Regions from separate parts of the Streptomyces sp. CNH189 genome, predicted to be linked through region 4. Evidence: riboswitches for the same ligand, from Rfam matches in the RefSeq annotation. Region 4 holds a riboswitch; each other region holds the start of a gene.
The links. A riboswitch is a leader RNA that binds a small molecule or an ion and turns the genes downstream of it on or off. The one in region 4 is predicted to bind cyclic di-AMP.

Region 1 (7,460 bases), on a different contig from region 4:
GGCCCGCCCACGTCACGCGCAGCCCGGTGGCGGGCGGGCGGGAGATGTCCGCGAGGGTGGTGGGATGCACCGGGATCGCGCCCTGCGGGGCGCGCCGGGAGCGGGCGTCCTTGTCCAGGTAGAGCTTCGCCAGGTCACGGTTCGACCCCGTGGGGCGCATCCGGGCCGGGCCGCCCGGGTTCCGGAAGACGCCGTTCTCGAAGTGCGGGGACCTGCGGATGCGCGCCATGCGCCCGCCGCTCGGGTCCGCGCCGAAGGCCAACGGCCGCAGGGCCCTTGAACCCGGCCCGAGGTTCGGAGAAGCGGCCACGGTACCTCCACGTGGAATCGATCGGAGATTCCATTATGTGCGGCGCCCGCGACGCCAGGGCCGGGTTGTGGAAGAGCCCACGGGGCCGGGTCCGGTCCAGGAGGTTCCGGAGGGGCCCGGACCCGGCCCTCGCGTGAGGGGCGTTCGGCGCTCAGGCGACCGCCGCGATCCGTACCCTGATGTCGTCCGGGGAGAGCGTTCCCTTGGGGATCACGTGGTCACCCGAGGACTCGCCGCGCAGCCGGCGACCGATCCAGGGCACCAGGTACTCGCGGGCCCAGTGGACGTCGTCCCGGCGGATCTCCAGGGTGCCGCGCGGCGGCAGCGGCGGCCAGGCCTGCTCCGGGTCGGCGGGGACCGTCAGGCCGAGGGCCAGGCCCGCGCGGAGCGCGACCCGGGTGTGCCCCTCGGGCGACAGGTGCAGCCGGTCGGCGTCCCAGGCCCTGCGGTCCTGCACGCTGCGCAGGGACCACAGGTCGAGCACCGGGCAGCCGTAGCGGTCGGCGACGGCCCGCACGTGCCCGTTGTACGTGGCGATCTTGCCGCGCAGATGCTTGAGCAGGGGGACGCCACGGGTGTCGAACCCGGTGGTCACCAGCACCGTGCCGGCCGTCGCGGCGAGCCGGGCGACGGCCCGCTCGAAGCGCTCGGCCACCTCGTCCGGGTCGGTCCCCGGGCGCAGGATGTCGTTGCCGCCCGCACAGAACGAGACCAGGTCGGGGGCGAGTTCGACCGCCCTGGGAAGCTGGTCGGCCACGATCTGGTCCAGCAGCTTGCCGCGCACGGCGAGGTTGGCGTACCGGAAGTCGCCCTCGGGCCTGCGGTCGGCGAGCAGGACGGCCAGCCGGTCGGCCCAGCCGACGAACGACCCGTCGGGGCCGGGGTCGCCGACGCCCTCGGTGAAGCTGTCCCCCACCGCCACGTACGACCCGATCACTCTTGCCTTGTCACTCTTCGAATCGTCTGCCACAGCCGGACATGATTCACCTTCCGATGTGACCTACGCGACCGTAGGGGAGGGTTGACGTGCGGTGAGATAAGCCACTCCCCAAATGTTGACCAAGCCCGGAATACGCCGAAGACCGGCCCCGTGGATCGGGGTCGGCCTTCGGCGTGCGTGTCAGGAAGGGTGCCGCGAGGGGTCAGAGAGCGACGCCCTTGGAGCGGAGGTAGGAGAGCGGGTCCACGTCCGAGCCGTAGTTCGGGCTGGTGCGGATCTCGAAGTGCAGGTGCGGGCCGGTCACGTTGCCGGTCGCACCGGAGAGACCGACCTGCTGGCCGGCGCTCACCGTCTGGCCCGCCGAGACGGACAGCGAGGACAGGTGGGCGTACTGGGCGTAGTGGCCGTCGTTCAGCTGGATGACGACCTGGTTGCCGTACGCGCCGCCCCAGCCGGCGGAGACGACGGTCCCGGCGCCGACGGCCTTCAGGGAGGTGCCGGTCGGCACGCTGAAGTCCACACCGGTGTGGTAACCGCTGGACCACATGCCGCCGGCCACCTTGTAGGCGGTGCCGATGCCGCCGCCGGACACCGGGGAGGTGAAGCCGGAGGTGGTCTGGGTGGAGGCCCCGGAGGAGGACTCCTCGGACGACTTCTGCGCCGGCTTCTCGGCGGGCTTCTCCGCCTTGGGCGCGGCGGGCTTCGCGGCCTTGGGCGCGGCCGGCTTCGACTCCTGCGGCGAAGTCGACTGCTGGGGGGCGCTCTTGGCGGCCTCACCCTGGAGGGAGAGCTTCAGACCCGGGTGGATGAGCGACGGGTCCTCGCCCACGGCCTCGCGGTTGTCCGCGTAGAGCTTCTTCCAGCCGCCGTCGACGTGCTCCGCCTCGGCGATCCTGGCGAGGTAGTCGCCGGCCTTCACGGTGTACGTGCGGGCCTCGTCGCCCTTGTCGCCCGTGGCCTGGTGGCTGGAGACGGAAAGGGACTGAACGGCCTTCTGGGGGGCCGACTGCGGGGTCGCCGCGTGCGCGCCGGTCGCGCCGAGCAGCGGCAGGGCGAGTGCGGCGCCACCGGTTCCGGCGACGGCGATGGAGCGGGTGAAACGCTGAGCCTTGGTGCTGCGGTGCTTACCCTTCGCGGGCATGTCGAATTCCTCTCCGGCGCCTACGAGGTGAGCTGTCGGGTGCGGACTGGAGATGTCCGGCCGCGTCGCTGCGCGGCTGTACCCCAAGCCTGTTCTCCGGGGTCCGGAACAGGCGGTTGTACCTGTGGGTCCCCCGCTCCTGCCGTGCGTCGGGTCAGTGTGTGCGGGCTCCGGGCGGCGGCAGGATTAGGCGTCCGTCCGGATCGGTTGGGAACGTAAGCGACCGCGACGCGGCGAAACAAGCGCGTGTTCCCGCGAACCGGCTTTTTCCGTGATCGAAAGGGGAAAATGACGTCACCCTGCGTGGACCGCACAAGCAGCCCGAGAGTGAATTCCCTTGCCATGAAGGGGGATTACGTGAGCATGGCGACAGCACACGGTCACCGGTATGACGATGCTCACGCACCCCATCCTCAACTCCTCTTCTATCGGGGCACTTTATGACTAAGTGACCCAAACGGACAGAACGCATGAATCGCCGCAAGCACGACGGCACACGCGGAGCATTCGCGACATCTGGATCTTCCTGTCGGCAGCCCCTCGACGGATGCACACAATCCAACAGAATCACTCACAGCCAGACAGCGCGCACACACCCCGCTCGCCCCGCATCTGCCCTGTGGACAACTCATTGCCCCTGGCAGGCATGTCGTATCGTCGAGTGGTGCCCGTCGACGAGCCGCGGCGACGGCGCCGAGTGGGAGGAGCCGTCCGTGACGCAGGAGATCCCGTCGACCGAGCCCCAGCTGACCGGGGTGCGCAACTTCCGCGACGTCGGAGGACTGCCGACCGTGGACGGCCGGCGGGTGCGGCACGGTGTGCTGTTCCGCAGCGGCCACCTCGCCCACGCCACCACGGAGGACGCCGCCTTCCTCGCCTCGCTCGGCCTGCACACGGTGTTCGACTTCCGCAACGCGGCCGACCAGAAGCTGGAAGGGCCGGACGTCGAGCTCCCGGGCGTACGCAACGTGAACCTGCCGCTCAGCGACCCGGCCGACGGCGCGGAGTTCTGGAAGATGGTGCGCGACGGCGACATCGACCAACTGCGCGCGATTCTCTCCGGCGGCCAGGCCGCCGACCGGATGATCAACTCCTACCGCACCACCATCAAGGCGCGTACCGGCGAGCACTCCCAGGTGCTGAGCGCGCTCGCCGAGGACAGCGTGCCCGCGCTGATGCACTGCGCGGCCGGCAAGGACCGCGCGGGACTCTCGATCGCGGTGACACTCCTCGCCGTGGGCGTGGAGCGGGACGCGATCGTCGAGGACTACCTGAAGTCCAACGCCAAGCACCGCCGGTACAAGGTGCGCCGCAGCGGCAGCTCCCCCGACACCTACTCCCCCGAGGTGATGGAGCTGCTCAGCCCGCTCTTCGACGCGCGCGAGGAGTATCTGGCGGCGGCCTTGGAGACGATCGAGGAGACCTGGGGAGGGGTGGATCCGTACCTGGAGCAGGGGCTCGGCCTCACGCCGGCCCACAGGGAGCGGCTGCGCGAGCGCCTGCTCGACTGACGTCCGTGTGCCTCTGCCGCGGCACGCTCACTTACTTCTTCGGGGCCATCTCGAAGAGGAAGTAGATGAAGGCCGCGAAGAGGTGCCCGACCACGACGTAGACGAACAGCCTCACCCACAGGGCCCTCGGGAACTTCTCTTCCATGTCTTTGCCGGTCACGGTGTCTCTCCATGGGTCGGGCCCAGGCACAGGGTGGCCGTGGGACTCTGCAGCAGGGTGTGGACGAACAGCAGCTCGACCCCGTCGGGGTCCTGGGCGGCGATGCGGTGCGGGGTCAGCGAGTCGAAGTGCGCGCTGTCGCCCGGACCGAGCCGGTGCAGGGTGTCACCGAGGCGCAGCCGCAGCCGCCCCTTGAGGACGTACAGCCACTCCTCACCGGGGTGGACGCGCACGATGTCACCCTGGGAGCCGTGCGGCACCTGGACCCGCAGGGCCTGCATGCCGCGCGCGGCGGCACCGGCCTGCCAGTACGTCCAGCCGCCGGCCGCCGTGGATTCCATGTCCGCGGCGCGCACCACGGCGTCCCGGTCGGCGGCCGACTCCCCGAGCAGCTCGGAGACGGTCGTGCCGTAGATCCGGGCCAGGGAGAGCAGCATGGGCAGCGAGGGCTGGCGCTGCCCGGTCTCCAGCCGGGAGAGGTGGGCGGGCGACAGGCCCGCCTGCCGGGCGGCGGCCTCCAGTGTCAGGGAGGACCGCCGGCGCAGGGCGCGCAGCTGCGGAGCGACCGCGGGGAGCGCCTCGGCAGGCTCGTCCCGTGGTTCGGTCTCGGAGGAGCTCATACCTCTATTGAGCACCCGACCTTGCCCCTGAGGCAATTTCCTTGCCTCTGAGGCAAAGCCGGTGAGGTTCCGTGCGCTCGCCGCGGCCGGCGAGGTGCGACCGCGCGGTCAGCGGTTGGCGACCGCCTGCTTCACCAGGGTCTTGCCGAAGTCCCAGATGAGCCCGCCCTCGTGGGCGTCGTCCATCACCGCGGTGAAGGCGTCCACGAACCGGTTCACGTCGTCCTCGTCGATGATCAGCGGAGGGATCAGTTTGATCACCTCCAGATGGTCGCCGGAGACCTGAGTGAGGATACGGTGCCGCTGCAGCAGCGGCACCACCACCATCTGCGCGAACAGCCCCTTGCGGGCCGCCTGGAGCATCGTCCAGCGCGAGCGCAGCTTCAGCGAGCGGGGCCGGCCGAACTCGATGCCGATCATCAGGCCCCGGCCGCGGACGTCGGCGAGCAGCTCGTAGCGGTCGGTCAGGGCGGCCAGCCGGGTCCGCAGCAGGTCGCCGGTGGTGCGCACGTGCGCGACGATCTGCTCGTCCTCCATGACCGACAGGACCGCGAGGCCCGCGGCCATGGCCTGGGCGTTGGAACCGAAGCTGGCCGAGTGCACCAGCACCCGGTCCATCGAAGAGAAGACCTTCTTGAAGATCCAGTCCCTGCCGAGCGTCGCCCCCACCGGCACGTATCCGCCGGACAGCGCCTTGGCGACGCACACCAGGTCAGGCTCCACCCCCTCCTCGTGCTGATACGCGTAGAAGTCGCCGGTGCGGCCGAGCCCGGTCTGCACCTCGTCGACGATCAGCAGTGCCTTGTGCCGGTGCAGCAGCTCCTGCGCGGCCCGCAGACAGCCGGGCGGTGCCTCGAGCACGCCCTTGCCCTGGATCGGCTCCACGATCAGGGCGGCCACGTCGCCCCTGCGCAGCTCCCGCTCCAGGGCGTCGAGGTCCCCGAGCGGTACCGCCGTGTCGGGGAGCAGCGGGGCGAACCCGTCCCGGAAGCCGGCCTCGCCGTTGACGGAGAGGGAGCCGGTGGTCAGGCCGTGGAAGGCGTGCTCGCAGTACAGCACGCGCGGCCGGCCGGTGGCGTACCGGGCGAACTTCAGGGCGCCCTCCACGGCCTCCGTGCCGCTGTTGCCGAAGAACACCCGGTCCAGGTGGGGGCTGTGGGCGAGGAGCCTCTCGGCGAGCAGGCCCGGCAGCGGCTGGCAGTCGAAGCGGGTGAGGTCGGCCAGGGACAGGTCCAGCACGTCGTGCAGCGCCTTGCGGACCACGGGGTGATGGCGGCCGAGGCCCATCACCCCGAACCCGGCGAGCATGTCCAGGTGGTCGTTGCCGTCGGCGTCCCAGAAGTGGGCGCCCTCGGCCCGCTCGTAGACCTTGTCGAAGCCGATGGTGTGCAGCATGCGCGGGAGCTGCGGGTTGAGGTAGCGGTTGTGCAGCTCGTAGCGTTCGGCCCCGCGCTCGGCGAGCAGCGCGCCGAGGTCGAACGTCCCGGCCAGTGACGACTCCGACGCGGACTCCGCGGTGGTCATACCTGGTGCTCCTGTGCGTCCTGTGGCTGTTTCACGAGTTCTTCCCCGACGGCGAGGCTCGCGCTGATGCGCCCGGCGATGTCGACCGGGGTGAGACCGATGTCGGCGAGCACCTCGCCGCGCTTGGCGTGCTCGAGGAACTCCTCCGGGATGCCGAACCGCCGTACCGGCACGTCGATCCCGGCGTCGCCCAGTGCCAGCGCGACCGCCGAACCGACCCCGGCGGCGCGGCTGTTGTCCTCCACGACGGCCACCAGCCGGTGGTCGGCGGCCAGGTGCGGGAGGGCCGGGTCGACGGGCTTGACCCAGCGGGGATCGACCACGGTGCAGCCGATCCCGCGCGCCTGGAGCAGGTCCGCGGCCTGGAGGCAGACCGGCGCCATCACGCCGACCGCCACCAGCAGCACCTCGGGGTCGTCCGCCCGGTGCAGGACGTCCAGCCCGCCGACGCGGTCCACCGCCAAGATCGCCGGGCCGGCGGACTCCTTGGGGAAGCGCAACAGGGTCGGCGCGTCGTCCACGGCGACCGCCTCGCGCAGCTGGGCGCGCAACTGGTCGGCGTCGCGGGGCGCGGCGATGCGCAGGCCGGGCACCACCTGGAGGACGGACAGGTCCCACATGCCGTTGTGCGAGGGCCCGTCGACACCGGTGACGCCGGCCCGGTCCAGGACGAAGGTGACCCCGCAGCGGTGCAGGGCCACGTCCATCAGGAGCTGGTCGAAGGCGCGGTTGAGGAAGGTGGCGTAGACGGCGACGACCGGGTGGAGTCCGCCGGTGGCGAGGCCGGCCGCGGACACGGCCGCGTGCTGCTCGGCGATACCGACGTCCCACACCCGGTCCGGGAAGCGCTCGGCGAAGGCGCCGAGGCCGACCGGGTGGAGCATGGCGGCCGTGATGGCCACCACGTCCTCGCGTTCCTCGCCGATCCTGACGATCTCCTCACCGAAGACGGAGGTCCAGGACGGCCCGCCGGAGGGGGCGAGGGGCGCGCAGGTGAGGGGGTCCATCACACCGACGGTGTGGAAGTGGTCCTCCTCGTGGGCGAGGGCCGGTTCGTAGCCGCGGCCCTTCTCGGTGAGGCAGTGCACCAGGACCGGGCCGTGGAAGCGTCTGGCCCGGCGCAGCGCGGACTCCACGGCCTTGATGTCGTGGCCGTCGATCGGTCCGACGTACTTCAGCCCCAGGTCCTCGAAGAGTCCCTGGGGGGCGAAGGCGTCCTTGAAGCCCTTCTTCGCGCCGTGCAGCGCCTCGTAG
Region 2 (7,460 bases), 190 kb from region 4:
CCCGCGCGATCACCTTGGCCCCGCGATCGTGGCCGTCGAGCCCCGGCTTGGCCACCACCACGCGGATCGGACCGGCTGCCACACCCATCACTGCCTCCATGAAGCGACTACATCCATCCGTATCGACCAGTACCGCACACATCGCACGGACACCCCGGCCCGAACCGGCCGTGGAAGTGAACGAACGTTATCTCCAGCATCCCGCAACCGGCAGTTTCACGGTGCACAGGGAGGGGGAAATCACACGGTGGGACACGTCCGTCGCGCAGCGTTCCCGGGCCCGGTACGCGAACCGAGTGCCCGTGCGACACAAGGACATCAGTGGGAACATGCGTCTAAGGGATGCGCCTCGAGGTCGACCCGCCACCGCGCACCGTCCACGCGTCACCGGCGCGCGCGGCCGACCGCTTTCGGAGCGGCATCCCACGAGGGCACACGGGGGACGAGGCTGTCCCTCCACGTGCCGACAGGAGGTCGGCCATGAAGGTCACCCAGGCAGCAATTCCGTTCCTGCCCCTCTGCCGGCGCCTCCTGCCGGCCCGGCTGGCGGATCTCTCCGTGACCCTGCTGAAGGCGACCGCCCTCGAGCTGGCGATCCTCGCGGGCCACGTCCTCCTCTATCCCGCCGGGATCATCCAGGAGCGCCGGGGCCCTGACCGCTCGGCGCTGCCCGCACCGGAGGGGACGGCGCAGCTGCCGACCCGGGCCAAGCCCCCGGTCGTGCTGCTGCACGGCTTCATCGACAACCGCTCGGTCTTCGTGCTGCTGCGCCGCAGCCTCTCCCAGCACGGCAGGCAGCAGATCGAGTCGCTCAACTACTCCCCGCTGACCTGCGACATCCGTACCGCGGCCGAACTGCTCGGCCGCCATATCGAGCAGGTGTGCGAGCGCACGGGCAGCACCCAGGTGGACGTGGTGGGGCACAGCCTCGGTGGCCTGATCGCCCGGTACTACGTGCAGCGGCTGGGCGGCGACCGCCGGGTGCGCACGCTGGTCACGCTCGGCACCCCGCACTCCGGCACCCGGGTCGCGCCTCTGGCCAACGCCCACCCCATCGTGCGGCAGATGCGCCCCGGCTCGCCGGTCCTGGAGGAGCTCGCCCAGCCCGCCCCCGGCTGCCGTACGCACTTCGTCGCGTTCTGGAGCGACCTCGACCACATCATGGATCCGCTGGAGACGGCGTGCGTCGAGCACCCGGACCTGACGGCGGTCAACGTGCGGGTGAGCGGCGTGGGCCACCTCGCGCTGCCGGTGCACCCGGCGGTGGCGACCGGCATACGGCAGGCGCTGGACACGGCCCACCCGGGTGAACCGTCCGACGGACGGGCGAACGGCCTGACGGTCGCCTGAGGCGGCGGGGCGCTCGACACGCCCGGCACGCTCCTTCCGGGGGCAGGCGATCCTTCCCGTCCACAAGCGAACAACATCGGTCGGACACGGCCGACTTGCCGACGCCGAGGCGTCACAGTTTCGAACAATCGTCGAACATAGAGCCAAGACCGCGCCCGCCGACCGCCAAAACCCGACCGAATGCCCGTTTCCTACGGCCGTGAAACCTGGGGAAGATTGTCGCGCCCGCATACCGCCGGGTACAGTCGCCGCACTGCTCTGGCAGCCCCTGTTGTCGAGGCGAAAGAGAAGTTGGTGAACGACCGTCACCCGTCGGGGACCATGACCCCGGCCCCGGCTTCCGATGCCGCCTCGGCGCCCTACGCGTCATACGGCACGCAGGAAGCCCAGTACGGCGACGTCACCTCCTACGGCGGCTACGACGCCACGTACTACGGCACCGGCGAGCACACCGCCGGCACCTTCGCCGCCGACCCCCTCTTCGGAAGCCTCCCGGGCGACGATCCCGCCGCGGCCGGCTACACCACCGGTCACTGGTCGGTGGACGGCCAGGACACCGGTCACTACGACGTGTACGCGGCGCAGCAGACCTCCCCGTACGACACCGGCGGCCACGACACCACCGCCTGGACCACCGGCCCGCAGCCGATGGCGGCCGTCCCGCAGCAGGGCGGCTCCCCCGAGACCGGCCAGTGGGACGCGAGCGCATGGCTCCGGCCCGACCAGGCCGAACAGCCGGCGGACCCCACGCAGCAGTGGGACTGGGGCACGCAGACCTTCGACAGCGGCGTGTACGACGCCACGCAGTGGAACTCCGACGGCGGCGAGACGGCCGCGAGCACGCGGGCCTCCGACACCTACGACCCGCAGACCGGCTCCTTCGAGCAGGAGACGTACGGCGCGGAGCCGTTCGAGCAGGGGAACTTCGCGCCGGAGTCGTACGGACAGGAGTCCTTCGGCCAGGACGCGCCCGACCAGCCGTACGCCGAGGACGCCTACCGCGGGGAGCCCGGACCGGACGAACCCGGGGCCGGTGAACCGGCCGACACCGGCGAACTGCCCGCGGTGTCCCTGCTCGACGAGCAGGAGGAGGTCCTCCCCGCTTCCGCACCGCCCGCCGCCTCCCGTTCCCGCTCCCGCCGCCGCCCCCCTCCCAAGCGTTCCGCGCTGCTGACGGTGGCCGTGCCCTCCGCCTGCGTGATGGGGGTCGCCGGCATCGCCGCGGCCTCGGTCGGCGACCTCACCGAGGACGGCGGCCAGGAGACCAGGACCACCGCCGCGGACGCGGCGCCGGTCAAGCCCTCCGCCGCCAACGTGAAGCTGGACACCCAGCTGGAGAGCCTCGCCGCCGGCGCCGACGACTTCGCCGACCGGGCCAGCCGCGCCCAGGGGCGCATCGACCTCAAGGCCCAGCAGGACGCCGAGCGCAAGCGGGCGGCCCAGGAGGCGGCCCGCAAGGAGCGGCTCCGCCCGAAGTTCGCGCTCCCGGTGGCGCAGCACGGCCTCAGCGCCTACTACGGCCAGTCCGGCATCAACTGGATGTCCGTCCACACCGGCATCGACTTCCCCGTCTCGTACGGCACGCCCGTGCTGGCCGCGACCGACGGCACGGTGCGCACCCAGTACAACTCCGCCTACGGCAACATGCTGATCGTGACGGCGATGGACGGCACGGAGACCTGGTACTGCCACCTCTCCACCTACCAGGTGCCCTCCGGGGCGACCGTCAAGGCCGGCGACCAGATCGCGTTCTCCGGGAACTCGGGCAACTCCACCGGCCCGCACCTGCACTTCGAGGTGCGCCCCGGCGGCGGCTCGTCGATCGACCCGCTCGCCTGGTTCCGCAGCCACGGCATCGAACCGACGTAGGGCCTGCCGGGCCGGAGCGGACTCCGGCCCCGCGACGGGCCACCGCCCGGTCGGCTAGAGCTTCTCCACCGGCGCGTACCGCAACAACAGGCGCTTGGGCTTGGTGTCACCGAAGTCGATCGTCGCCTCCGCGTTCGCCCCCGTGCCCTTCACCGCGACGACCGTGCCCAGACCGAACTGGTCGTGCGTGACCCGGTCCCCGACGGCCACCGACACCACCGGCTTCTCCGAGGCGCGCCGGGTGGCGAATCCTGAGGCGCCCGACGCGGACGAACGGGAACGGGACGACGACAGCGACGCCGCCACCCCGGACGCCGGACCGGACGACACCGGCGCGCTCGCGCCCGTCCGCTTCCACTCCAGGTGCGCGGCCGGGATCTCCTCCAGGAACCGCGAGGGCGGGTTGTACGACGGCTGACCCCAGGCGCTGCGCAGCGTCGACCTCGTCAGGTACAGCCGCTCACGGGCACGCGTGATGCCGACGTACGCCAGGCGCCGCTCCTCCTCCAGCTCCTTGGTCTGGCCGAGGGCGCGCATGTGCGGGAAGACGCCGTCCTCCATGCCGGTGAGGAAGACGACCGGGAACTCCAGGCCCTTGGCGGTGTGCAGGGTCATCAGCGTGATGACGCCGGAGCCGTCCTCCTCCTCGTCGGGGATCTGGTCGGAGTCGGCGACCAGGGCGACCTGCTCGAGGAAGTCGGCCAGTGTGCCGGTCTCGCCCTCGGCGCGCTCCTGCTCGAACTCCAGGGCGACGGCCGCGAGTTCCTGGAGGTTCTCGATGCGGGTCTCGTCCTGGGGGTCGGTGGATGCCTGCAACTCGGCGAGGTAGCCGGTTCGTTCGAGGATCGCCTCGAGGACCGTCGCCGGTCCCGCCCCCGACTCGACGACCGTACGGAGGTCCTCCATCAGGGTGTTGAACCGCTTCACCGCGTTCACCGACCGGGCGGCCATGCCGTACGCCTCGTCGACGCGGCGCAGCGCCTGCGGGAAGCTGATCTTCTCGCGCTGGGAGAGGGCGTCGATCATGGCCTCGGCGCGGTCGCCGATGCCCCGCTTGGGGACGTTGAGGATGCGGCGCAACGGCACCGAGTCCTCGGGGTTGGCGAGCACCCGCAGGTAGGCCAGGACGTCCCGGACCTCCTTGCGCTCGTAGAAGCGCACGCCGCCGACGACCTTGTAGGGCAGGCCGACGCGGATGAAGATTTCTTCGAACACACGGGACTGGGCGTTGGTGCGGTAGAAGACGGCGACGTCGCCGGCCTTGGCCTCGCCCGCGTCCGTGAGGCGGTCTATCTCGTCGGCGACGAACTGGGCCTCGTCGTGCTCGGTGTCGGCGACGTACCCGGCGATGAGCGCGCCCGAGCCGGCGTTGGTCCACAGGTTCTTCGGACGGCGGGACTCGTTGCGCTCGATGACCGCGTTGGCGGCGGAGAGGATGGTCTGCGTGGAGCGGTAGTTCTGCTCCAGCAGGATCGTCGTCGCGTCCGGGTAGTCCTCCTCGAACTGGAGGATGTTGCGGATCGTCGCGCCGCGGAAGGCGTAGATCGACTGGTCGGCGTCGCCCACGACGCACAGTTCGGCGGGCGGCACCTCGGCCTCCGGCGGCACGTCGACGGGGTGCTCGAAGGAGCCTCCGACGAGTTCGCGCACCAGGGCGTACTGGGCGTGGTTGGTGTCCTGGTACTCGTCGACCATGACATGCCGGAAGCGGCGGCGGTAGTGCTCGGCGACGTCGGGGAAGGCGCGGAGCAGGTTGACCGTCGTCATGATCAGGTCGTCGAAGTCCAGCGCGTTCGCCTCGCGCAGCCGGGACTGGTAGAGCGCGTAGGCCTGGGCGAGGGTCTTTTCGAAGCCGTCGGTCGCCTGGGCGGCGAAGTCCTCCTCGTCGATCAGCTCGTTCTTCAGGTTGCTGATCTTGGCGCTGAAGGACTTCGGCGGGAAGCGCTTGGGGTCGAGGTCCAGGTCGCGGCAGACCAGGGCCATCAGACGCTTGGAGTCGGCGGCGTCGTAGATCGAGAAGGACGACGTGAAGCCGAGCTTCTTGGACTCCCGGCGCAGGATGCGCACGCACGCGCTGTGGAAGGTCATGACCCACATGGCGTTGGCCCGCGGGCCGACGAGCTGCTCGACGCGCTCCTTCATCTCGCCCGCGGCCTTGTTGGTGAAGGTGATCGCGAGGATCTGGCCCGGGTGGACGCCCCGCTCGGCGAGCAGGTGCGCGATGCGGTGGGTGAGCACACGGGTCTTGCCGGACCCGGCTCCGGCCACGATGAGCAGGGGGGAGCCGGAGTGCACGACGGCGGCGCGCTGGTTGTCGTTCAGCCCTTCCAGCAGCGCGGCGGCGTCGATCACCGGGCGGGGGGCGCCGTCGCGGTAGTACGAGTCCCGCTCCGGGGGCGCGTCGAACTTCCCGCCGAACAGGTCGTCCGGAAGGGGCTCCGGGGCGTGCTCGTCCTCGGGTGGCGGCGGGGGCTCGTCCGCGGGGCCCCGCTGGGCCTGGAGGTCCGCCAGGAAGCTGTCGTCAAAGAGGCTGCTCATCGCTCTCCGAGTCTAGGGCGCCGCACCGACAACCCGGGGCCGCCCCGGAAACATCACACGCTTCCCTCGCGGTCCTGCGGCGGGCACCCTCCACGCCCGCCGTCTCACCGAGAGTGACACCACGAACAAGGTCACGAAAATGTATCGGGCATATCACCCATCAACCTTCACAGGGGCCACACCAGTTGGCTACGGTGCGGTTCGGGCCGCTCGTCCCCCGCCGGCGAACCTCGCCGGGCCGCGCGGCCCCCGCCGAGTCCGTCACTGTCCGCCGTGGCAGCCGGAGCCGGGGACCCACCGAGACATGGGGTGAATCGGACCACTCCCTCAGGGAGCGGCCGTAGGGCAACCCTTCCACCGCCCGAACCCGACAGCTAACCCGGTAGGCGGAGCACGGAAGGAGTCGCCTCCCTTGGCGTCGCACCGCAAGTCGCGCACCCCGGGCACGCGCGTGGCAGGCATACGCACCCCGGCCCTGGCCACGGCCGCGCTCACCTCCGTGGCCCTGCTCTCCCAGACCGCCCAGGCCGCTCCCACGGACGACGACCGGCCGAGCCTGGAGGAGGTCGAGAAGAAGGTCGGCGACCTCTACCGCCAGGCCGAGTCGGCGACCGAGAAGTACAACGCGGCCAAGGAGAAGACCACCAAGCAGCGCAAGCGCGTCGACACCCTGCTCGACGACGTGGCCAAGCGCACCCAGTCGCTGAACGAGGCGCGCGAGGAGCTGGGCTCCTACGCCGCCGCCCAGTACCGCACCGGCGCCGGCCTCCCCGACACGGCGACGTTCCTGCTCGCACGGACCCCGCAGGACCTCTTCGACCAGCGGCGGGTGCTGGACCGGATGACCGGTCGGCAGAAGGACGCGGTCGACGACTACGTCACCCAGCAGTCCGAGACGATGAAGAAGCGCATGGAGGCCACCGAGAGCCTCCAGACGCTCACCGAGACGCAGGGCGACCTGAAGACGGCCAAGGCCACCGTCCAGAAGAAGCTCGCCGACGCGCGTGAGCTGATGGCGCGGCTGACCGCCGAGGAGAAGGCGCGGCTCGCCGCGATCGAGAAGCGGAAGCAGGAGGAGGCCGCCCGCAAGGCGGCGGAGCTGGCCCGGCAGCAGGCGGAGCAGGAGCAGGCCCGCGAGGAGGCCGCGCAGCAGGGCGGCGGCACCTCGGACGGCTCCGGGTCCACCGGCTCCGGGTCCACCGGCTCGACCGACACCCCGCCGGCCGACTCCTCGTACGGCACCAAGGCCGAGAAGACCCTCGCGTTCGCCCGCGCGCAGATCGGCAAGCCGTACGTCTGGGGCGCGACCGGGCCGGGCTCCTACGACTGCTCCGGGCTCACCCAGGCCGCCTGGAAGGCCGCCGGCGTCTCCCTGCCGCGCACCACCTACGACCAGGTGAACGCCGGCACCACCGTCCCGGTGTCCCAGGCCCAGCCCGGCGACCTGGTCTTCTTCTACGACGACGTCACCCACGTGGGCATCTACATCGGCAACGGCATGATGATCCACGCCCCGAAGCCCGGCGCCTACGTACGCGAGGAGTCCATCTACTACGACGGCGACTCCGCGATCCACAGCATCGTCCGCCCGGCCTGAGGGGCCGGAATCAGGAGCGTGTGATCCCGGGCTCGCCGCGCGTCGGCTGCCCATGGGCGCGCTGACAAGCGTGGATACGAAACCGCCGACCGGGCCGGTGAGGGCG
Region 3 (7,460 bases), on a different contig from region 4:
CAGGTACATGAGGGTGACGTCGGTGTCGGCGTCCTCGTACCAGTACTGCAGGACGTCGTTGCCGGAGACGTCCGCGCGGTTGCCGGAGGAGACGAACGTGGAGACGCCCGTCACGCCCGTGACGCCGCCGCCGCGTCGGTGCAGGCGCGACAGCAGGGCGACCCCGATGGCGCCGGACTGGGCGAACAGTCCGATCCGGCCGGGGCGGGGCATGTCGGGGGCGAGCGAGGCGTTCAGCCGGACCTCGGGCGAGGTGTTGATGACGCCGAAGGAGTTCGGCCCGATGATCCGCATGCCGTAGCTGCGGGCCTGCCGGACCAGGGCGCGCTGGCGTTCCTTGCCCTCGGGGCCGGACTCGGCGTAGCCGGCGGAGACCACCACGAGCCCCTGGACGTCGTGCTCGCCGCACTCGGCGACCACCTCGGGGACCCGTTCGGCGGGCACCGCGACGACCGCCAGGTCCACGGGCCCGTCGATGTCACGCACCGAGCGGAAGGCGGGCACGCCGTCGAGTTCCTTCTGCCCCTCCGGCAGCGCCCCGTTCACGGCGTAGAGGCGGCCGGTGAACCCGGCGTCCCGGATGTTGTCGAGGATGCTGCGTCCCACGCCCCCGGGCATGCGGCCGGTGCCGATGACGGCCACCGCGCCGGGCGAGAGCAGCCGCTGCACCGAGCGCGCCTCCGCGCGCTGCTCGCGCGCGTACTGCACGGCGAGGGAGCGGTCGGTGGGTTCGAGGTCGAACTCCAGGCGCACGACGCCGTCCTCGAAGCTGCGCTTCTGGGTGTACCCGGCGTCGGTGAACACCTTGATCATCTTGGTGTTGGCGGGCAGCACCTCGGCGGCGAACCTGCGGATGCCGCGCTCGCGGGCGACGGCGGCGATGTGCTCCAGCAGGGCGGACGCGACGCCCCGGCCCTGATGGGCGTCCTGCACCAGGAAGGCGACCTCGGCCTCGTCGGCCTCCGCTCCGCTCGCGGGCCGGCCGCCGGCGCCGATGCGGTCGTAGCGCACGGTGGCGATGAACTCGCCGCCGATGGTCGCCGCGAGCCCCACCCGGTCCACGAAGTCGTGGTGGGTGAAGCGGTGGACGTCCTTGGCGGACAGCCGCGGGTAGGGGGCGAAGAAGCGGTAGTACTTCGACTCGTCCGACACCTGCTCGTAGAAGCTGACCAGCCGCTCGGCGTCGTCGGCCGTGATGGGGCGGATGCGCGCGGTGCCCCCGTCGCGCAGCACCACGTCGGCCTCCCAGTGGGCGGGGTACTCGTGGCGGTCCGACGAGGTCTGCATGGGCCCCAGACTACGGCTCGCGTCCGACGGTGGCGCGAGGCAGTCTGTGGTGGACGACCGCCGGGCCGAGGCCGCGGCCCGGGGGCCGCCGGAGCCGTTCCGGACGCCGCTCCGGGCACGCGCCACGATATGGAAGACTGGTCTAGACAACCCTGAACTGCGAAGGGCAGCAACACATGGCTGAGCGCCGCGTCAACGTCGGCTGGGCCGAGGGTCTCCACGCCCGCCCCGCCTCCATCTTCGTCCGGGCCGCCACGGCCGCAGGCGTCCCGGTGACGATCGCCAAGGCCGGGGGCACCCCCGTGAACGCGGCCTCGATGCTGGCCGTCCTGGGCCTGGGCGCCCAGGGCGGTGAGGAGATCGTCCTCGCCTCCGACGCCGAGGGCGCGGACGCCGCCCTGGACCGTCTGGCGAAGCTGGTCGCCGAGGGGCTCGAGGAGCTTCCCGAGACCGTCTGAGCACGAAGAGCCGCACGGACGACCGCGGGGGAATTCCCCCACGTCGGCCACACGGCATCGAAAGGCCCGTCCGGATCACCGGGCGGGCCTTTTGCATTTCTCTTTCCGGGCAGCAGAATTAGCCCCCACGAATTGCCCGCTCTTTGTATACGGGGCTCGTGTTAATGGCGCAGGCTCGGCATGTTTACGGGATGTTGCGAGTTCCTCACACGCTCCGCGCGTACGGCGCGCTCGGCGCCGGGGGCGAACCGCGGCCGGTGTCCGGCGCCCGCGTGCTCGGTGTGCAGCGCCGTGAGGGTGCGCGCCCGGTCGCCGTCGCCACGGGCCACGGCGTCCACGATCGCGCCGTGCTCCGCCCAGTACGCGACCGGATCCGCCGGCCCCTCGACCGCGTACATCCAGGCGATCTTGTGCCGCAGCTGGGTCAGCATCGAGGTCAGCGCGGGACTCCCCGAGGCCTGGGCGAGCGTCTCGTGGAACCAGCCGCCCAGCGAGCGCAGGTCGTCGCTGTTGCCCTGACGTGCGCGTTCCTGCCCCAGTCTGACCAGGCCGCGCAGCACCTTCAGATGGGCGTCGGTGCGCCGCTGGGCCGCCCGGGAGGCCCCGAGGGGCTCCAGGAGCTGGCGCATCTCCAGCAGGTCGGCGGCCTCCTGCTCGGTGGGCTCCGCGACGCACGCGCCCGCGTGCCGCCGGGTCACCACGAAGCCCTCGGCCTCCAGCGTGCGCAGCGCCTCGCGCACGGGGACGCGGGAGACGCCGTAGCGGCGGGCGAGCAGTTCCTCGGTCAGCCGGCCACCGCGCTCGTAGACACCGGCGACGATGTCGTCCCGGATCGCCGTGCACACCGAGTGCGCGGGAATACGCATGACCGACCTCCGCATTAATCCCCGTGAAACGTCGACGATTGACGTCCGTTCGTGACTCTATTGCAATCGGCGACAATTTCCGACGGCGGGCGGGAATCCATACATAATTTTTGGACAGACGGCGCTCGGGCGGATGGGCCCCGAAACGGCGAAAGCCCCGGCTCACGGGGAGCCGGGGCCGGGAGGGCGGACGTGCGCGCCCTGGACGTTCCCTTAGATGTTCACGCCGTGCGAACGGAGGTAGGCGACCGGGTCGAGGTCGGAGCCGTAGTCCGCTGACATGCGCGCCTCGAAGTGCAGGTGGGCGCCCGTGACGTTGCCGGTGGCGCCGGAGACGCCGATCTGCTGGCCCGCGGTGACCTCCTGGCCCACCGACACGGCGAGGGATGACAGGTGGGCGTACTGGGTGTAGGTGCCGTCGTGCATCTTGATCACGACCTGGTTCCCGTACGCGCCGCCCCAGCCGGCCTCGACGACGGTGCCGACGCCGACCGACTGGACGGGTGTGCCGCTCGCGGCGTGGAAGTCGATCCCGGTGTGGCTGCCGGACGACCAGATGGCGCCGCCGCTCTGGTAGGCCGTCGAGACGTAGGAGCCGGGGATCGGGGAGACGAAGGTGTTGAGGCGCTTGCGCTCGGCCTCGCGCGCGGCGCGCTCCTTCTCCGCACGGGCCTTCTCGGCCTCCTCGGCCGCCCGCTCCCGGGCCGCCTCCTCGGCGGCCTTGCGCGCGGCGGCCTCGGCCGCCTCACGGGCTGCCTCGTGCTGGGCGGCCGCCTGGGCGTCGACGCGGTCGGCGACCACGCCGCCCAACGTGACGACGGGGGTGAGGCCGGTCTGCGCCGCGGCGGGCTCGGCGGCGAGTGCGGGGGCCGCGAGCGAGCCGACGACGCCGGTGCCCGCGAGGGCCGCGACGCCCGCGGCGCGGGCGGTGCCGCGCTGGACGCGGCTGGGACGACGGTGCTTCCCGGTGGCGCGCGTGAACGCCATGTACAGGCTGTTCCTTTCCTTCCCTCTCGCCTACCGGGTTAGCTGACGGGTTCGGAGCAGGAAGGTCTCCTACGGACACCCTCGCGACACGCGCGGGCGTCCGATTCACCCCAGGGACTACAGGTGGGTCCCCGGCTCCCCTGGCTCGCGCCGTACGGGGACTCGGCGATGACTGTCCGGTGCCGCGGATGCGGCGCACTGCCCGACGAACAGCCCGCATGAAACTAAGCGGGGCGTCTCGCAATCCTCAAACGAATCCCGGTTTTTGTAGCGCATCCCACAGGGCAGACAGACAACCTCCGCCCCAATTCGGGCATAAGGGAGCCCCGGTGACGTTCCCGCCACCAGGGCTCCTCGCGCCCGCGCGTCGCGGCCGGTCCCTACTCGGCCGTCACGACGGTGACTTCACCGATTCCCAGGGCCTCCACGGGCGCCTTGATCTGCGCGGCGTCACCGACGAGGACGGTCACCAGGCGGTCCACCGGGAAGGCGTTCACCACCGCGGCCGTGGCCTCCACGGTGCCGGTCGCGGCCAACTGCCGGTACAGGTCGGCCTGGTAGTGGTCGGGCAGGTGCTGCTCGACCTGGTCGGCCAGGGTGCCGGCGACGGCCGCGGCCGTCTCGTACTTCAGCGGGGCGACCCCCACGAGGTTCTGCACCGCGACGTCGCGCTCCTCGTCGGTGAGACCCTCGGCGGCCAGCGTGCGCAGCACGGTCCACAGGTCGTCCAGCGCCGGGCCGGTGTTGGGGGTGTCGACCGAGCCGCTGATGGCCAGCATCGACGCGCCCGTGCCGTCCGGGGCCGACCGGAGTACCTGGCCGAACGCCCGCACGCCGTAGGTGTATCCCTTCTCCTCGCGCAGGACGCGGTCCAGGCGGGAGGTCAGGGTGCCGCCGAGGCAGTACGTGCCGAGCACCTGCGCGGGCCACACGCGGTCGTGCCGGTCCGGGCCGATGCGGCCGATGAGCAGCTGCGTCTGGACGGCGCCGGGCCGGTCCACGATGACGACGCGGCCGGAGTCGTCGGCGACCACCGGCGGCACGGGCCGCGGCTGGGCCTGCGAGCCGGTCCAGGCGCCCAGGGTGTCGGCGAGCAGCACGTCCAGGTCGATGCCGGTGAGGTCGCCGACCACCACGGCGGTGGCCGTGGCCGGGCGGACGTGCCTCTCGTAGAAGCCGCGCACGGCCGCGGAGTCGATGCGCTCGACGGTCTCCTCGGTGCCCTGGCGCGGGCGCGACATGCGCGCGCTCGCCGGGAAGAGCTCCTTGGCGAGCTCCTTCGCGGCACGGCGGGACGGGTTCGCCAGTTCGTGCGGGATCTCGTCGAGGCGGTTGCGGACCAGCCGTTCGACCTCGCTGTCGGCGAACGCGGGCGCCCGCAGCGCGTCGGCGACCAGCCCGAGGCCCTTGGCGAGCCGCGAGGCGGGGACCTCGAGGCTGAGGCGGACGCCGGGGTGGTCGGCGTGCGCGTCCAGGGTGGCGCCGCAGCGCTCCAGCTCGGCGGCGAACTCCTCGGCGGTGTGCTTGTCGGTGCCCTCGGAGAAGGCCCGCGCCATGATCGTGGCGACGCCGTCGAGACCGTCCGGCTCGGCGTCCAGGGGCGCCTCGAGGGACACCTCGACGGCGACGACCTGCTGGCCTGGGCGGTGGCAGCGCAGCACGGTCAGGCCGTTGTCGAGCGCACCGCGCTCGGGGGCCGGGAAGGCCCAGGGCTTGGCCTCGCCCGCCTGCGGCCGGGGGTGGAAGTCCATCGTGGCGAGCTCGGTCACTTCGCCGCCTCCTCGTTCTCGTCGGCGCCGGCGGCTGCGGCGGCTTCGTCGGTCTCGTCGGTGCCGTCGGTCGCGGCGGCTTCGTCGGTGCCGTCCGCGGCCTCCGGGGCGACGGGCTCGTAGACGAGCACCGCGCGGTTGTCGGGCCGCAGGCGGGCCTTGGCGACCTCCTGGACCTCCTCGGCCGTCACCTCCAGGACCCGGCTCACGGCCGTCAGGGCGAGCTGCGGGTCGCCGAACAGTACGGCGTAGCGGCACAGTTCGTCGGCGCGGCCCGCCACCGTGCCGAGCCGGTCCAGCCATTCGCGCTCCAGCTGGGCCTGGGCTCGCTCCATCTCCTCGTCGGTGGGGCCCTCCTCCGCGAACCGGGCGAGCTCCTCGTCGATGGCGGACTCGATGACCGGCACCTCCACGTCACCGGACGTCTTGACGTCCAGCCAGCCGAGCGACGGCGCACCGGCCAGCCGCAGCAGGCCGAACCCGGCCGCCACGGCCGTGCGGTCGCGCCGCACCAGCCGGTTGTAGAGCCGGGAGGACTCGCCGCCGCCGAGGATGGTGAGCGCCACGTCGGCCGCGTCGCTGGCGCGCGTGCCGTCCTCCGGGAGCCGGTAGGCGGCCATCAGCGCACGCGCGGGGACCTCCTCCTCGACGACCTCGCGCAGCTCCCCGCCCATGACGTCGGGCAGCGCGCCGTCACGCGGGGCGGGCTTGCCGTCGTGGGACGGGATGGAGCCGAAGTACCTCTCGATCCAGGCCAGCGTCTGCTCCGGGTCGATGTCACCGACCACCGACAGCACCGCGTTGTTCGGCGCGTAGTAGGTGCGGAAGAACTGGCGGGCGTCCTCCAGGGTCGCCGCGTCCAGGTCCGCCATCGACCCGATGGGCGTGTGATGGTACGGGTGGCCCTCCGGGTAGGCGAGGGCGGTGAGCTTCTCGAAGGCGGTGCCGTAGGGGACGTTGTCGTACCGCTGGCGGCGCTCGTTCTTCACGACGTCCCGCTGGTTCTCCATGGACTCCTCGTCCAGGGCGGTCAGCAGGGAGCCCATGCGATCGGCCTCCAGCCAGAGGGCGAGCTCCAGCTGGTGGGTCGGCATGGTCTCGAAGTAGTTGGTGCGCTCGAAGCTGGTGGTGCCGTTCAGCGAGCCGCCGGCGCCCTGGACCAGTTCGAAGTGTCCGTTGCCCTTCACCTGGGCCGACCCCTGGAACATCAGGTGCTCGAAAAGGTGAGCCAGGCCGGTGCGTCCCTTGACCTCGTGCCGTGAGCCGACGTCGTACCAGAGGCACACCGCGGCGACCGGGGTCAGGTGGTCCTCGGAGAGCACCACGCGCAGGCCGTTGGCCAGGCGGTGTTCGGTCGCTGTCAGGCCTCCGGAGCCTGCCTGGGCTGTGGCCGTGTGACCCATGGGCATGTACGTCCCTTCGATCGCGGAGGCGGTCGTCGTCGACACCGCCCGTTTCTGCCGGTCCTGCCACTGTATGCAAGCGCGCGGACGGTCGGCGGAGTTCCCGCCCCGGGCGGCTACGCCGAGAGCGAGAACCTGGTGGGACGGGTGGTACGGGGGTGTGCGGTGGGGCACGACGGGGCGCGGGCGGGCCCGCACTCTCCGTGCACGGGCGTGCGCCGTGGGGCGTTGGGGGGGTGGGGTGCGGGCTGCGTAGCCAGAGGCGCCGCGCGAGGTGCGGACGGCGACGCTCGGCGCGGCTTGGGGTCACGGTGGGGGTCGCGCGAGGCGCCGGCACCGGCCCTCGGGGGCCCGAGGCGGGCTCGTGGGCGTCCCGTGCCGCTGCCCAAGGCGCGTGCCCGGTACGGGAGGTCGTGGTCCCGGGCGGCGGGCCGGCCGCCCCCCGCGGCAACGCCCCCGCGGGACGTGCGCGGGCCGCGCGGCGTACCCTGCTCGCGCCGCCGCACCGCGTCGAACAGGGCTGCCGGACCCGGGTCCTGGTCCCGCCCTGTCAGTGCGAAGGTCCACAATGGTCCGCGTCAGATCCCGTCCACGCTTCAGCAAGGAGCCGGCAGCGATGGCCCGCCGCAGCACGAAGACCCCGCCGCCCGACGACCCGTTCGAGGAGAAGATCCTCGACATCGACGTCGT
Region 4 (7,460 bases):
GTGGCGAAGGACTTGCCGAGGAAGGGGCCGAGGGGCACGTACTCCCAGGCCTGGATGTCGCGGGCGGACCAGTCGTTGAGCAGGCAGAGGCCGAACACGTGGTCGCGGTAGGCGCCGAGCGGCACGCCGCTGCCCTGCTCGGACGGCACACCGACGACGAAGCCGACCTCGGCCTCGATGTCCAGCCGGACGGAGGGGCCGAAGACCGGGGCGGTGTCGGTGGGCGCCTTGCGCTGCCCCGAGGGGCGTACGACGTCGGTGCCGGACACCACGACGGTGCCGGAGCGGCCGTGGTAACCGATCGGCAGGTGCTTCCAGTTGGGGGTCAGGGAGTCGGCGGCGTCAGGGCGGAAGATCTGTCCGACGTTGCGGGCGTGGTTCTCCGAGGCGTAGAAGTCGACGTAGTCCGCGACCTCGAACGGCAGGTGCAGGGTGACCTCGGACAGCGGGTGGAGGAACCGCTCGACGGTCTCCCGGTGCGCCGGGACCGTCACCCACGCGGTAAGCGCGCGACGCACGTCCGACCAGGCCGTACGGCCCGCCGCCAGCAGCGGGTTGAGGGTGGGGCGGGCGAGCAGGGAGGCGTAGGGGGAGCCCAGGGCGTGTGCCGCCGCGCCGGCGTCGAGGACGTGGTCGCCCAGCCGGACGCCCACGGTGCGCTCCGCCGAACCGGGGGGCGAGAACACGCCGTACGGCAGGTTGTGCGGGCCGAAGGGATCGCCCTCGGGGACATCGAAGGGGGGCATCGGGTGCTGCCTCGCTTTCGTGTGCGCGGGTGGGCCACGTGTCCGTGGCCGTGCCACACGTTACGGGGTCGCGTCCGGGTGAGCCCCTGTTAATTCGGCGACGTCCGGGGCCTGCCGGGCGGCCGTCCCGGATCCGCCGGTCCGCACCGGCGCGAGGGACACCGGAACGTCAGGCTGCGCACCGTGTTCCGACCCATCGGGGAAACGGTTCTCAACCGGTCCGGACCGAACGCCGAAAGAAGGGAAACAGCACCCGAAGCGAGGGCATACGGGCGCGGTGAATCGGACGGTCCTCTTGTCCGTATTCTCTGATCATGGCCGCACCCACCGATTGTTCTCTCATCGCCACCGACCTGGACGGGACGCTGCTGCGCGGTGACGACACCCTGTCCGACCGCTCCCTCGCCGCCCTCGCGCGGGCGGAGCGCGCCGGTGTCCGGCACCTCGTGGTGACGGGCCGCCCGGCCCCCAGAGTGCGGTCACTGCTCGGCGACCTCGGCTGCACGGGACTCGCGGTGTGCGGACAGGGGGCGCAGGTCTACGACGCCGGGACGGACCGGATGCTGTGGTCGGTCCGGCTGGACCGGGAACTGGCGGAGACCGCGCTCGGCAAGATCGAGGCCGAGGTGGGTGAGGTGTACGCCGCGGCCGACCAGGACGGGGTCGACGGGCTGACGCTGATCGAGCCGGGCTACCGGATGCCGCACCCGACGCTTCCGTCGGTGCCGGTGGAGCGGCGCGACGACCTGTGGGCGCGGCCGATCAGCAAGGTCCTGCTGCGCCACCCGCGGCTCTCGGACGACGCGTTGGCGGCGGCGGCCCGGTCCGTGGTCGGCTCGCTGGCCACGGTGACCATGTCGGGGCCGGGGACGGTGGAGCTCCAGCCGTGCGGGGTCACCAAGGCGACCGGTCTGGCGCTGGCCGCCGAGCACCTGGGGCTGCGTTCCGAGGACACGATCGCCTTCGGCGACATGCCGAACGACGTCCCCATGTTCCGGTGGGCGGGCCACGGCGTCGCCATGGCCAACGCGCACCCCGAGCTCAAGGCGGTGGCCGACGAGGTCACCCTGTCGAACGAGGACGACGGCGTGGCCGTCGTCCTCGAGCGACTGTTCGGGCGGACGGCCGGGGTCGGCCGTCAGCGGTCGGCTCAGTACGCGCCGAAGACGTTGTCGATCGAGCCGTAGCGGTCGGCGGCGTAGTTGCAGGCCGCGGCGATGTTGGCGACCGGGTCGAACGGGTCGAAGGCCGTGCCGGGCACGTGGTACGCCTGGAAGGTCGGGTCGATGACCTGCAGCAGGCCCTTCGACGGGGTGCCCATGGCGGCGTTGGAGTCCCACAGGTTGATGGCGGCCGGGTTGCCGGACGACTCCCGCATGATGTTGCGGTGGATGGAGTCGTAGGAGCCCGGGATGCCGTTCTGCGCCATGACGTCCATCGCCTCGCGGATCCAGCCGTCGAGGTTCTCCGGGTACGCGGTCGTGGAGGCGGCGGTCGTGGCCTGGGTCGTGGTCGCGGCGGAGGCGCCGGTGGCGCCGAACAGCGGCAGCGCGACCACGGCGACGCCGGTGCCGGCGACGGCGAGGGAGCGGACGAGGCGGCGGCGGGACGAAGCGATGACGGGCATGTCTGGGTTCCTCTCCTACGCCTGCGAGGTGAGCTGTCGGGTTCGGGCGAGGAGAGTGCCCGGCCGTGCCCCTGCGGGCATGGCTTCACCCCGAGCCGTCCCGGCGCGATGTCCGGTACGGCGGCTTACCTGGGTCCCCCGCTCCTGCCGTGCGTGAGTTCGTCGTCGGATGTGATGCGGGTGGCGGCAGGACTAGGCGTCCACCCGGCAGGCCCGGAACGTATGCGAGAGCACATGTCGGGAACAAGTACGACGATCACGCAAGACGCCGTTTGATCTTGGGATGGGTGGTTTTGCGTGCTTGATCCTTTGCGATCGTCAAGAGTCAACTCCGTTGTGTGGAGCGGGATGACGGCGTCGCGGACAGGTGGTCGGCCGACGCGCTCACGCGTGACTCACCTCACGGGACGCGGGGCGGGAGCGCATTTGCGGCGTACAGGAATTCGCATAGCAATGACGGCAAATCGGACGGCAGGGCGGGCAGGATGGTTCACCGGTCGCTGTGTCCGGGAAGCAGAGGAATGTCCGTTGTTATCAACCGATCAAAAACACTCCGCTTCTGATCCCCTATCGCCCTGCTTGTGACCCCGGGCCCTGGCGGTGATCGAAAGGTGACCGGATACGCTGACTCGAGTGGTGGCAGCGACCTATCGACACACCGTGTAACCGCCAGCAGACACCAGCAGACAGGAGACCCCTCGTGACCGTCGTCGGGCCGTTCGGGCTGAGCGTGCGGGACCAGGCTCTGGAAGCCGATGTCCAGGCCGGATTGACGGCTGTCGAGGAAGGGCTGCTCGAGGCCACCAAGAGCGAGGTGCCGTTCATCACGGAGGCCGCCCAGCACCTGGTGCGGGCCGGCGGCAAGCGGTTCCGTCCGCTGCTCGTGATGCTCGCCGCCCGCTTCGGCGACCCCTACGCGCCCGGTGTGGTGCCGTCGGCCGTGGTGGTGGAGCTGACCCACCTGGCCACGCTGTACCACGACGACGTGATGGACGAGGCCGAGGTGCGGCGCGGGGTCGCGAGCGCGAACGCCCGGTGGGGCAACTCGGTCGCCGTGCTCACCGGCGACTTCCTTTTCGCCCGCGCCTCGCACATCCTGGCCGACCTCGGCCCGGAGGCCGTGCGGGTGCAGGCCGAGGCGTTCGAGCGGCTGGTCACCGGACAGATCCTGGAGACCGCGGGTCCTCAGGACGGGCGCGACCCGGTCGACCACTACCTGGACGTGCTCGGCGGCAAGACCGGCTCCCTGGTCGCCGTCTCCTGCCGGTTCGGCGCGATGATGTCCGGCGCCGAGGAGACGGTGGTGGACGTCCTCACCCAGTACGGCGAGCGGCTCGGAGTGGCCTTCCAGCTCGCCGACGACGTCCTGGACATCGCCTCGGACTCCCACGAGTCGGGCAAGACCCCCGGCACGGACCTGCGCGAAGGCATCGCCACCCTGCCCGTGCTGCGGCTGCGCGAGCGGACGGCCCGGCTGGGGCTGGCCGAGGACGTCGCCCTGTGCGAGCTGCTCGACTCCGACCTCACCGACGACGCCCGGCACGCCGAGGCGCTGCGGCTGCTGCGCGCCCACCCCGCCCTGGAGCAGGCCCGCCGGGACACCGTGCGCTACGCCGAGGAGGCGCGCGCCGCGCTCGCCCCGCTGCCCGACGGTCCCGCCAAGGCGGCGCTGGTCGAGCTGTGCGACGCGGTCGTGCACCGGGCCGGCTGACCGGCGCCCGTACGGCCCCCCGTACGCCTCCCGCACCCGGGTGACCCCTACGGGTCGGGTGAGGTGCCGTCGTCCTGTGTCATACCGCAGCAGTACGCGCAGTTGAGCCCGCGGTCTGACGAATCCGCCGTGCGGGTTTGGTCAGATGGAACACGACGGACAACACCACTTCTCACCGGTTCGGGTGAGAATGGCGGCTCGGGCCGAGACTGGTGTGAGGACACGAGACGGAAGCCGCCGCCGACGACGGAGGGCACACATGGCACCGCACGCATCCGACGACACGACGACCGCGGGAGAAGCCGAGGAGCCGCGCACGCTGCGGCGCAGGGCCGCCCGGTACGTCGTCCCTGTCACGGTGATGGGCGTGGCGGCCGCGACGATCGGACTCGTCCCGGCGCTCGCCGACTCCGGTGACCCGGATCTGCCGGAGATCACCGCCGCCCAGCTCATCGAGAAGATCGCGCAGTCGGACGTGGAGCACCTGTCCGGCACCGTGAAGATCACCACCGACCTCGGACTGCCGGACCTCGGCGGCCTGGAGAGCGGCCTGCTGTCCGGCGCGGCCGGCTCGGGCGAGGAGGGCGGCTCCTCCGCCGACCCGTCCGGCCGGCTCACCGAGCTGGCGTCCGGCACGCACACCCTGCGGGTCGCGGCCGACGGCCCGGACCGCCAGAAGCTCTCCCTGCTGGAGAACGCGGCGGAGTACAGCCTCATCCACGACGGCAAGGACGTCTGGGGCTACGACAGCGGCTCCAACGAGGTCTACCACGCCACCGTCGACGACGCGGACGCTCCCGGCGGGCGGAGCGAGGAGCGGCCCCCGGCCACCCCGCAGGACTTCGCGGAGGAGGCGCTGAAGGCGGTCGACGACACCACGTCAGTGAAGGTCGACGGCACCGCCCAGGTGGCCGGCCGGGACGCGTACAAGCTGGTCGTCGAACCCAAGGGGTCCGGCTCCACCGTCGGCGCCATCAGCATCGCGGTGGACCACGAGACGGGCCTGCCGCTGAAGTTCACGCTCACCCCGTCGAGCGGCGGCGCGGCCGTCGTGGACGTCGGCTTCACCAAGGTGAGCTTCGACCGCCCGGACGCCTCCACGTTCGACTTCACCCCGCCGAAGGGCGCCAAGGTGACCGAGGGCGACGAACAGGAGCGCGAGCGCGGCCACTTCGGGAAGCCGGAGCGGGGCCCGAAGTCCCCGAAGTCCGAGCAGGACCTGGCCAAGGGCTTCGACGGGCTGACGATGCTCGGCGAGGGCTGGAACACCGTCGCCACCTTCGACACCGGCAGCGGGGCCGGCCTGCCCACCGCGGAGGCGGGCGGCGACCTCGGCGGTTTCCTCGGCTCGCTCGGCGACGAGGTCAAGGGCGACTTCGGCACCGGCACGGTGTTCGGCACCCGCCTGGTCAACGCCCTGATCACCGAGGACGGCAAGGTCTACGTGGGTGCCGTCACCAAGGACGCGCTGGTGAAGGCGGCCGACGCGGGGAAGTAGGTACCCGCACCCAGCGACGCGGCGAGGGAACGGGGAAGCCGATGGACGGGACGCCCGTCACGGGGAAGCCGATGGACGGGACGTCCGCCACGGAGCAGACGCGCGACGGGACGTCCGCCACGGAGCAGACGCGCGACGGGACGCCCGCCACGGAGCAGACGCGCGACGGGGCGCCCGCCACGGAGCCGACGCGCGACGGGGCGCCCGCCACGGAGCCGACCGGTGGCGGGTGGGCCGCGGGTGACGGCGTCGTCGTCACCCGCGGACTGACCAAGCGCTACCGCGGCGGACAGCTCGCCGTCGACGACCTGCGCCTGACCGTCCCGGCGGGCAGCGTCTTCGGCTTCCTCGGCCCAAACGGCTCCGGCAAGACCACCACCATCCGCATGCTGATGGGCCTGATCGAGCCGACCTCCGGGACGGCGCACGTGCTGGGGCGGCCCATGCCCCGGTCCGCGCGCGCCGTCCTGCCCCACGTCGGCGCCCTCATCGAGGGCCCCGCCCTCTACGGCTTCCTCTCCGGCCGGGACAACCTCCTGCGCCTCGACGCCGCCGACCCCACCGCCGACCCGCGCACCCGGAAGGCCCGGGTGGCCGCCGCCCTGGACCGGGTGGGGCTCACGGCCGCGGCCGGCAAGAAGGCACGCGCGTACTCGCTCGGCATGAAGCAGCGCCTCGGTCTCGCGGCCGCCCTGCTGCGACCGCGCAGGCTGCTGGTCCTTGACGAACCGACCAACGGCCTCGACCCGCAGGGCATGCGGGAGATCCGCGCGCTCGTCCGCGAGCTGGCCACCGACGGCACGACCGTCTTCCTCTCCTCCCACCTCCTCGACGAGATCGAACAGGTCTGCACCCACGTCGCGGTGATGGCCCGGGGCCGGCTGATCACCCAGGGACCGGTCGCCGACCTGGCCGCGGGCGCCCGGGGCCGGCTGGTCGTGACCACACCGGACGCGTCGGACGCCACCCGGGTGCTGAAGGAGCAGGGGGTCGACGACGTCGTCGTGGACGGGGAGCGGGTGACCGGCGAGGTGCCCGGGCGTGATCTCGCCGAGGTCAACGCGGCGCTGGTGACGGCAGGCGTCCGGGTGCGCGGCTTCGGGGTCGAACGGGCCTCGCTGGAGGACGCGTTCGTGGCGCTGACCGGGGAGGGCTTCGATGTCGCGGGCTGAAGCGGTACGGAGGGTGAACCCGCTGTGGACCCTCGGGCTGTTCCGCAGCGAGCTGCTCACCACCTTCCGGCGCTGGCGGACCCTCGCCCTGCTGGGCGTGCTGGCGGCCGTGCCGGTACTGGTCGGCATCGCCGTGCGGATCGAGACCGGGGACGGCTCGTCGGCAGGCGGCGGTGGCGGCGGAGGACCGGCGTTCATCTCGCAGATCACCAACAACGGACTGTTCCTGGTCTTCACCGCGCTCGCCGCCACCCTGCCGTTCTTCCTGCCCATGGCCGTCGGGGTGGTCGCGGGAGACGCCGTCGCCGGCGAGGCGAACGCCGGCACCCTGCGCTACCTGCTGGTCGCCCCCTCCGGCCGCAGCCGTCTGCTGCTCACCAAGTACGCGACGGTCATGGCCTTCTGTCTGGTCGCCACCCTCGTGGTCGCCGTCTCGGCGCTGATCACCGGCGCCCTGCTGTTCCCGCTGGGCGACCTCACGACCATCTCCGGCACCCGCATCAGCTTCTCCGAGGGGCTGCTCCGCGCCCTCCTGATCGCCCTGGTCGTCGCCGTCTCACTGATCGGGGTGGCGGCACTCGGCCTGTTCGTCTCCACGCTGACCAACAGCGGCGTCGCGGCGATGGCGACCACCGTCGGGCTGCTGATCACCGTGCAGATCGTCGACCAGATCCCCCAGCTGCACGCCCTCCACCCCTACCTCTTC

Region 1: it holds a riboswitch for cyclic di-AMP, as region 4 does, so the genes downstream of both, B100_RS0107100 (LysM peptidoglycan-binding domain-containing M23 family metallopeptidase) here and B100_RS0103660 (transglycosylase SLT domain-containing protein) in region 4, are expected to answer to the same signal.
Region 2: it holds a riboswitch for cyclic di-AMP, as region 4 does, so the genes downstream of both, B100_RS0104605 (C40 family peptidase) here and B100_RS0103660 (transglycosylase SLT domain-containing protein) in region 4, are expected to answer to the same signal.
Region 3: it holds a riboswitch for cyclic di-AMP, as region 4 does, so the genes downstream of both, B100_RS0116940 (M23 family metallopeptidase) here and B100_RS0103660 (transglycosylase SLT domain-containing protein) in region 4, are expected to answer to the same signal.

The regions. Positions count from the first base shown of each region.
Region 1 is NZ_AZUS01000003.1:390,241-397,700, forward strand. It holds gene B100_RS0107090 (MBL fold metallo-hydrolase) at 1-229, opposite strand, end outside; gene B100_RS0107095 (SGNH/GDSL hydrolase family protein) at 462-1,247, opposite strand; gene B100_RS0107100 (LysM peptidoglycan-binding domain-containing M23 family metallopeptidase) at 1,453-2,391, opposite strand; cyclic di-AMP (ydaO/yuaA leader) riboswitch at 2,396-2,554, opposite strand; gene B100_RS0107105 (tyrosine-protein phosphatase) at 3,105-3,902, shown strand; gene B100_RS33735 (DUF6126 family protein) at 3,934-4,062, opposite strand; gene B100_RS0107115 (helix-turn-helix domain-containing protein) at 4,059-4,682, opposite strand; gene B100_RS0107120 (class-III pyridoxal-phosphate-dependent aminotransferase) at 4,791-6,206, opposite strand; gene dxs (1-deoxy-D-xylulose-5-phosphate synthase) at 6,203-7,460, opposite strand, start outside.
Region 2 is NZ_AZUS01000002.1:363,562-371,021, reverse strand. It holds gene icmB (coenzyme B12-dependent isobutyryl CoA mutase small subunit) at 1-88, opposite strand, end outside; gene B100_RS0104620 (alpha/beta fold hydrolase) at 481-1,350, shown strand; gene B100_RS0104615 (M23 family metallopeptidase) at 1,672-3,219, shown strand; gene pcrA (DNA helicase PcrA) at 3,274-5,757, opposite strand; cyclic di-AMP (ydaO/yuaA leader) riboswitch at 6,017-6,161, shown strand; gene B100_RS0104605 (C40 family peptidase) at 6,170-7,354, shown strand.
Region 3 is NZ_AZUS01000011.1:138,990-146,449, forward strand. It holds gene B100_RS0116925 (GNAT family N-acetyltransferase) at 1-1,287, opposite strand, end outside; gene B100_RS0116930 (HPr family phosphocarrier protein) at 1,464-1,745, shown strand; gene B100_RS0116935 (GntR family transcriptional regulator) at 1,907-2,611, opposite strand; gene B100_RS0116940 (M23 family metallopeptidase) at 2,825-3,598, opposite strand; cyclic di-AMP (ydaO/yuaA leader) riboswitch at 3,611-3,776, opposite strand; gene B100_RS0116945 (M16 family metallopeptidase) at 3,979-5,367, opposite strand; gene B100_RS0116950 (M16 family metallopeptidase) at 5,364-6,770, opposite strand; gene B100_RS0116955 (DNA topoisomerase IV subunit A) at 7,387-7,460, shown strand, end outside.
Region 4 is NZ_AZUS01000002.1:173,010-180,469, forward strand. It holds gene fahA (fumarylacetoacetase) at 1-746, opposite strand, end outside; gene B100_RS0103655 (Cof-type HAD-IIB family hydrolase) at 1,061-1,933, shown strand; gene B100_RS0103660 (transglycosylase SLT domain-containing protein) at 1,897-2,373, opposite strand; cyclic di-AMP (ydaO/yuaA leader) riboswitch at 2,377-2,548, opposite strand; gene B100_RS0103665 (polyprenyl synthetase family protein) at 3,074-4,084, shown strand; gene B100_RS0103670 (membrane protein) at 4,344-5,582, shown strand; gene B100_RS0103675 (ATP-binding cassette domain-containing protein) at 5,624-6,754, shown strand; gene B100_RS0103680 (ABC transporter permease) at 6,741-7,460, shown strand, end outside.